2 regions of the Enterococcus sp. DJ147D b genome follow, and region 2 is predicted to be linked to the other one. Evidence: predicted binding sites of a transcription regulator. Region 2 holds the regulator's gene; the other holds the start of a gene.
What was found. The regulator CtsR, encoded in region 2, represses protease genes until heat stress. The targets are predictions, from matches to a motif close to TTGGTCAAAAAAGGTCAAANA.
Positions count from the first base shown of each region.

Region 1: the regulator CtsR is predicted to act here: its motif matches at 2,295-2,315, upstream of AC4BD1_RS08015 (ATP-dependent Clp protease ATP-binding subunit).

Region 1 is NZ_CM177104.1:1,686,052-1,689,451, reverse strand. It holds gene AC4BD1_RS08015 (ATP-dependent Clp protease ATP-binding subunit) at 1-2,171, opposite strand, end outside; gene AC4BD1_RS08010 (phosphocarrier protein HPr) at 2,750-3,016, shown strand; gene ptsP (phosphoenolpyruvate--protein phosphotransferase) at 3,016-3,400, shown strand, end outside.
Region 2 is NZ_CM177104.1:2,541,787-2,545,186, forward strand. It holds gene AC4BD1_RS12000 (ATP-dependent Clp protease ATP-binding subunit) at 1-1,068, opposite strand, end outside; gene AC4BD1_RS12005 (CtsR family transcriptional regulator) at 1,075-1,542, opposite strand; tRNA gene AC4BD1_RS12010 (tRNA-Arg) at 1,688-1,761, opposite strand; tRNA gene AC4BD1_RS12015 (tRNA-Pro) at 1,816-1,889, opposite strand; tRNA gene AC4BD1_RS12020 (tRNA-Arg) at 1,907-1,980, opposite strand; tRNA gene AC4BD1_RS12025 (tRNA-Leu) at 1,992-2,077, opposite strand; tRNA gene AC4BD1_RS12030 (tRNA-Gly) at 2,094-2,165, opposite strand; tRNA gene AC4BD1_RS12035 (tRNA-Thr) at 2,176-2,248, opposite strand; tRNA gene AC4BD1_RS12040 (tRNA-Leu) at 2,271-2,352, opposite strand; tRNA gene AC4BD1_RS12045 (tRNA-Lys) at 2,360-2,432, opposite strand; tRNA gene AC4BD1_RS12050 (tRNA-Val) at 2,436-2,508, opposite strand; rRNA gene rrf (5S ribosomal RNA) at 2,522-2,637, opposite strand; rRNA gene AC4BD1_RS12060 (23S ribosomal RNA) at 2,730-3,400, opposite strand, start outside.

The sequences.
Region 1 (3,400 bases), 860 kb from region 2:
TTTTCTTTATCTAGTTTGGCTTTCAAGTCATGAATGGTTGGATGATCTAGATAAAATTCCGCGATTCCGTCTTCAATTTGTTCTTGGATTGTGCGACGAAGTGGACGTGCGCCCATGGATGGATCATATCCTAGATCAACTAATTTTTCTTTGACATTTTCTGGTACTTCAATATGAAGTTGTTGTACTGCTAACATATCATTCACATCGTTCAGCATTAAAGTAACGATTGACATCAAATCTTCTTTTGATAAAGCACTGAATTCAATGATACCGTCAAAACGGTTCAAGAATTCTGGTGTGAAATAATTGTTTAATTGATTCAAGACAGAACGAGTAACGCCTTCTCTCGCCGCCCCAAAACCAACATTTGCTTCCACTTTACCTGTGCCAGCATTACTTGTCATAATGATGATCGTATCTTTGAAGCTGACTGTCCGACCTTGTGCATCTGTCAAACGACCATCATCCAAAATTTGCAAGAACATGTGTAAGACATCTGGATGTGCCTTTTCAACTTCATCAAGCAAGATTAGGCTATATGGATTGCGGCGGACTTTTTCAGTTAGTTGACCTGCTTCTTCATAACCAATATAGCCAGGAGGGGAACCAATCAATTTTGATACGCTGTGTTTTTCCATGTATTCAGACATGTCGAAACGAATCATTGAATCCTCAGAACCAAATAACTCGAAAGCTAACTGTTTAGCAAGTTCTGTTTTTCCAACACCAGTAGGTCCAACAAATAAGAATGAACCAATTGGGCGGTCTTTTTTACTTAAGCCGACACGGTTACGTCGAATGGCTTTTGCAACGCGTTCAACCGCATTGTCTTGACCGATAACGTGTGCTTTCAAATCCGTTGCAAGATTTTTAAGCTGTGTTTGTTCTTTTTCTTTTAATTCGCCAACGGGAATGCCTGTGCGTTGTTCAACGATTTTTTCCATATCTTTTTCTGTGATGACTGGTGTTTCTTCATCAGTGATTTGTTTTTCTTTCATTTTTTGCAGTTTATTGATTTGATCACGGTAATAAGCTGCTTTTTCAAAGTCCTCTTCATTAGAAGCCTGTGTTTTTTGTTTTTCAGCTTCTTGTAATTTTTTATCAATCGTTTTTGGATCAACGATTTGAATAGTTAAGTTTTTCTTTGAACCAGTTTCATCTAATAAATCAATTGCTTTATCAGGTAGAAAGCGATCTTGCACGTAACGATTAGATAAAACAGCAGCAGCTTTGATTGCTTCATCAGTATATTTTACATGATGATAGTCTTCATAACGTTTTTGTAAACCTTTTAAAATACTGATTGTTTCATCAACAGTTGGTTCATCGACGCGGACAGGTTGCATCCGACGTTCGAGTGCAGCATCTTTTTCAATAATTCGATATTCATTCAAAGTCGTAGCACCCACCATTTGAAGCTCGCCACGAGCCAAAGCAGGTTTTAAAATATTTCCAGCATCCATGTTTCCATCGCCAGCAGCACCTGCACCGACGATCTCATGAACTTCATCAATAAATAAGATGACATTTTCTGCTTGTGTGATCTCTTCAATCAATTTTTGCATGCGTTCTTCAAATTGACCGCGAATGCCAGTTCCTTGAACTAAAGAAACGACATCCAGACGAATGACTTCTTTGTCCATCAGTTTTTGAGGAACATCACCATCAACGATTTTTTGCGCTAATCCCTCAACAACTGCTGTTTTACCAACACCGGGTTCACCAATTAAAACAGGATTATTTTTTGTTCGGCGGTTGAGGATCTCAACCACGCGTTTAATTTCTTCATCACGACCGATGACTGGATCGATGTCACCTTGGCGAGCTTGCTCGGTAATATTAATGCCATACTCTCCAAGTAAACCTTCAGGATTTCCTTGTGGGGGTTGTCCACCGTTGAAATTATTTCCGCCACCGAATTGAGTAGGTGGTGTTTGTTCATAACTATTTCCTTGTTGTTGCATTTGATTAGACATTGAACGGAATAGATCGTCAAGACTACCAAATCCAAATGGATCGTTTTGGGCCATGTTTGTCAGACCTCCATTTTTTTGATTTTTGATTTTTTGATAACAGCTCTGGCAATAATCTAATTGCGCACGATGTCCGTTAACTGTTGCGTATAAATGAATCGTTGCTTCATTTTTGCCACAATTTTGACAAAGCATGTGTTGTTCACGTCCTTTCACAAAATGGGTTGCATCTTTATTTTACAACGCATATTTCAAGAGGTAAAAAGAAAACACTTATCTTTTTTCCAATTATTAGTTAGTCGAGAAGGTAAAGAAAGTCTATTGACCATTTCTGACCTTTGAATTTATTATACTAAAAAAAAGAAGAGAATCAACTATTTTTACTCGAATCAATTCTGTATTTAAATTAGCGTAATAAAGGCATGTCTAGTAGAAAGGATGTTTGAAGCTACATAACAAGTTTTGTTCTTTTTATTAAGAAGGTAGGGAGTAAAAAATTTGTGTGATTTGTCAAAAAAAAGAAGATAAAATACTTGGTAATTGTTGGAAACGCAATCAATGGACGAATGCGAAAGAGTAAATCCAATAACGAAAAGAAAAGAAGTTTAAATAAAATACTTTTCGCTGAATTTGAATGAAAACTGTTGTATCTGTCGACAAAAAATGGTAATCTTTACAAATGAAAGGGTAAAGCTTTATTAGAAATCTTCTGGATTGCTAAAAAAGAAAACCCTCACATAAAAACAACACTCACTTAAAGGAGACCGATCAATATGGAAAAGAAAGAATTTCACGTAGTAGCAGAAACTGGGATCCACGCACGTCCAGCTACATTATTAGTACAAACAGCAAGCAAATTTAACTCTGATGTAAACTTAGAGTATAAAGGTAAATCAGTAAACTTGAAATCTATCATGGGCGTTATGTCTTTAGGTGTAGGTCAAGGTTCTGACGTTACAATTACAGCTGAAGGTGCTGACGAAGCAGACGCTATGGCAGCTATCGTAGAAACAATGAAGAAAGAAGGCTTATCTGAATAATGGTTGAAATGCTAAAAGGGATTGCCGCTAGTGACGGTGTAGCCGTTGCAAAAGCTTACCTGCTAGTTCAACCGGATTTATCATTCAGTAAGACAACAGTAGAAGATACAGATGCTGAAGAAACTCGTTTAGATGCTGCATTATCAAAATCTACTGAAGAATTGCAACAAATTCGTGAAAAAGCAGCGCAAAGCTTAGGTGAAGCAGAAGCGCAAGTATTTGATGCTCATTTGATGGTTCTATCAGACCCAGAAATGATTGGTCAAATCAAGCAAAATATTAAAGATAACAGTGTGAATGCTGAATCAGCTCTTAAAGAAGTAACTGATATGTATATTGGCATGTTTGAAGCTATGGATGACAACGCTTATATGCAAGAACGTG
Region 2 (3,400 bases):
TTCAGTTGAAGGTTCATCGACTTGAATACGCGCAAAACGTCTTTCTAAAGCAGAATCTTTTTCAATATATTTTTGGTATTCATCTAAAGTTGTCGCGCCAATTGTTTGAAGCTCACCACGCGCTAACGCTGGTTTTAAAATATTTGATGCATCAATTGCGCCTTCCGCACCACCTGCACCTATCAGTGTATGCAACTCATCAATGAACAAAATAACTTGACCATCATTGTAAATTTCATCAATTACTTTCTTCATACGATCTTCAAATTCACCACGATATTTTGTTCCTGCTACTAAAGAACCCATATCTAACATCATCAAACGTTTTGAACGCATTTCTTCAGGTACTTCACCTAGAATAATTTTCTGAGCCAATCCTTCGGCGATAGCTGTTTTACCTACACCTGGTTCCCCAACAAGGACTGGATTATTTTTTGTTCGTCGACTTAATACTTGGATTACTCTTTTTACTTCTTTTGAACGACCTACAACAGGATCTAATTTATTTTCTTTAGCTAGTTTGGTTAAATCGCGAGCTAACGAGTCTAAAGTTGGTGTTCCTTTAACAGTTTGGCGCTTGTCTTGTGGATTTCTGCGACGACTAGCATTATTTTTAAGACCTTCATTCATGCCCATTTTTCGTTTAAGCATTTGACGAACAGTAGCAACATCTACTCCTAAGTTAATAAGAATACGTGTAGCCATAATACTCTCATCTTTCAACAAACTAGATAAAATTTGTTCTGTACCTATTTTTTGAATATTCATTTTTTTTGCTTCGCTATTTGCTAGTGCAAAAACTTGTTTCATTCGTGGTGAGTATGGAAGATAAATTCCTTCTACATACTTATTTACGCCACCATAACCAATTAAATGTTCAATTTCTTCATAAATATCTGTTTCATTTACGCCTAACTCACGTAAAACTTTCCCAGCAATTCCATTAGGTTCTAAAACTAAAGCTAATAAAATATGCTCAGAACTAACAGATTGGTGTTTTAATCTTTTTGCTTCATCTTGTGCGATTTCCAAGACTACTTGGGCCCGTTCATTAAAAAGTTCTTCCATCAATCTTCACTTCCCATCTTCATAACTTAACCGTTCTAAAAAAGCTCGTAGAATTCTAGCACGAATATGACCTTCCAGGTCACTGTAATTTAGAGTGCTTTTTGCAATAGCACTAAGCATTAAATTTCCTTCTTTTTTTGTAATCATTTTATCCTCATATAATTTTTGGATAATTGAAAATGAATCTTTTTCACTGATTGTTTCATCAAATAGCTGATTAATTTGGTCTAACATATGTCTCTTGTCAGAAATTCGAACTTTTGCAATTCTAATATAGCCACCACCGCCGCGTTTACTTTCTACTAAATAACCGCGTTGAATAGTAAAGCGAGTGTTTATAACATAATTTATTTGCGAAGGAACGCAGTTAAAGAGGTCTGCCATTTCAATCCTTCGAATCTCAATCATTTCATTTTCTTCTAAAATTTTTTTTATATATGACTCAATTAAATCCGAGGTATTTTGATGTGCCATCTTCTTCATTCCCTTTGACTAATATTGACCTTAATTATAGCTAATTTAAACAAAGAATGAAAGGAGAATGCCTTTAGTTAATAAAAGTTTCAATAAAATACCATTTTAAACCAAAAAAAATACGGAATAAACTATTCCGTATTAACGCGCCCAAGAGGAGTCGAACCCCTAACCTTTTGATCCGTAGTCAAACACTCTATCCAGTTGAGCTATGGGCGCATATTCAATTTATAAAAATTATAAAACGAATTCAACAAAAAATCAATAAAAAAATCGGGAAGACAGGATTCGAACCTGCGACCCCTTGGTCCCAAACCAAGTGCTCTACCAAGCTGAGCTACTTCCCGAAAAAATAAAAAGACTACGCGCCCAAGAGGAGTCGAACCCCTAACCTTTTGATCCGTAGTCAAACACTCTATCCAGTTGAGCTATGGGCGCATATGTGTTAATGCCGAGGACCGGAATCGAACCGGTACGGTGATCACTCACCGCAGGATTTTAAGTCCTGTGCGTCTGCCAGTTCCGCCACCCCGGCGTTTTGATAATGGCAAAGCGGAAAACGGGGTTCGAACCCGCGACCCCCACCTTGGCAAGGTGGTGCTCTACCACTGAGCTATTTCCGCATAAACTTGATGCCGGCTAAAGGATTTGAACCCTCGACCCTCTGATTACAAATCAGATGCTCTACCAACTGAGCTAAGCCGGCTTGAATAGATATATTCATATAATGCGGGTGAAGGGACTTGAACCCCCACGCCGTAAGGCGCTAGATCCTAAATCTAGTGCGTCTGCCAATTCCGCCACACCCGCAAAAATATGAGCCGTACAGGGCTCGAACCTGTGACCCTCTGATTAAAAGTCAGATGCTCTACCAACTGAGCTAACGGCTCATATGGAGGTTAACGGGTTCGAACCGCTGACCCTCTGCTTGTAAGGCAGATGCTCTCCCAGCTGAGCTAAACCTCCATTGATAACTTAAGCGTGGCGACGTCCTACTCTCACAAGGGGCAACCCCTCACTACAATCGGCGCTAAGAAGCTTAACTTCTGTGTTCGGCATGGTTACAGGTGTATCCTTCTCGCTATCGCCACCACACTGTGGTGTTATCTTATTGAGTTTGCTTTTGCTCACTCAAAACTGGATTTGAAGTAATCTCAAACTCTTCCGAGTTTTTTCTTTTACCATTCTTGGTTAAGTCCTCGATCGATTAGTATCAGTCCGCTCCATACATCACTGTACTTCCACTTCTGACCTATCTACCTGATCATCTCTCAGGGATCTTACTTTCTTAAAGAAATGGGAAATCTCATCTTGAGGTGGGCTTCACACTTAGATGCTTTCAGCGTTTATCCCTTCCCTACATAGCTACCCAGCAATGCCCTTGGCAGAACAACTGGTACACCAGCGGTAAGTCCATCCCGGTCCTCTCGTACTAAGGACAGCTCCTCTCAAATTTCCAACGCCCGCGACGGATAGGGACCGAACTGTCTCACGACGTTCTGAACCCAGCTCGCGTGCCGCTTTAATGGGCGAACAGCCCAACCCTTGGGACCGACTACAGCCCCAGGATGCGACGAGCCGACATCGAGGTGCCAAACCTCCCCGTCGATGTGGACTCTTGGGGGAGATAAGCCTGTTATCCCCAGGGTAGCTTTTATCCGTTGAGCGATGGCCCTTCCATGCGGAACCACCGGATCACTAAGCCCGACTTTCGTCCCTGCTCGACTTGTTGGTCTCGCAGTCAAGCTCCCTTCTGCCTTTACACTCTTCGAATGATTTCCAACCATTCTGAGGGAACCTTTGGGCGCCTCCGTTACCTTTTAGGAGGCGACCGCCCCAGTCAAACTGCCCATCTGAC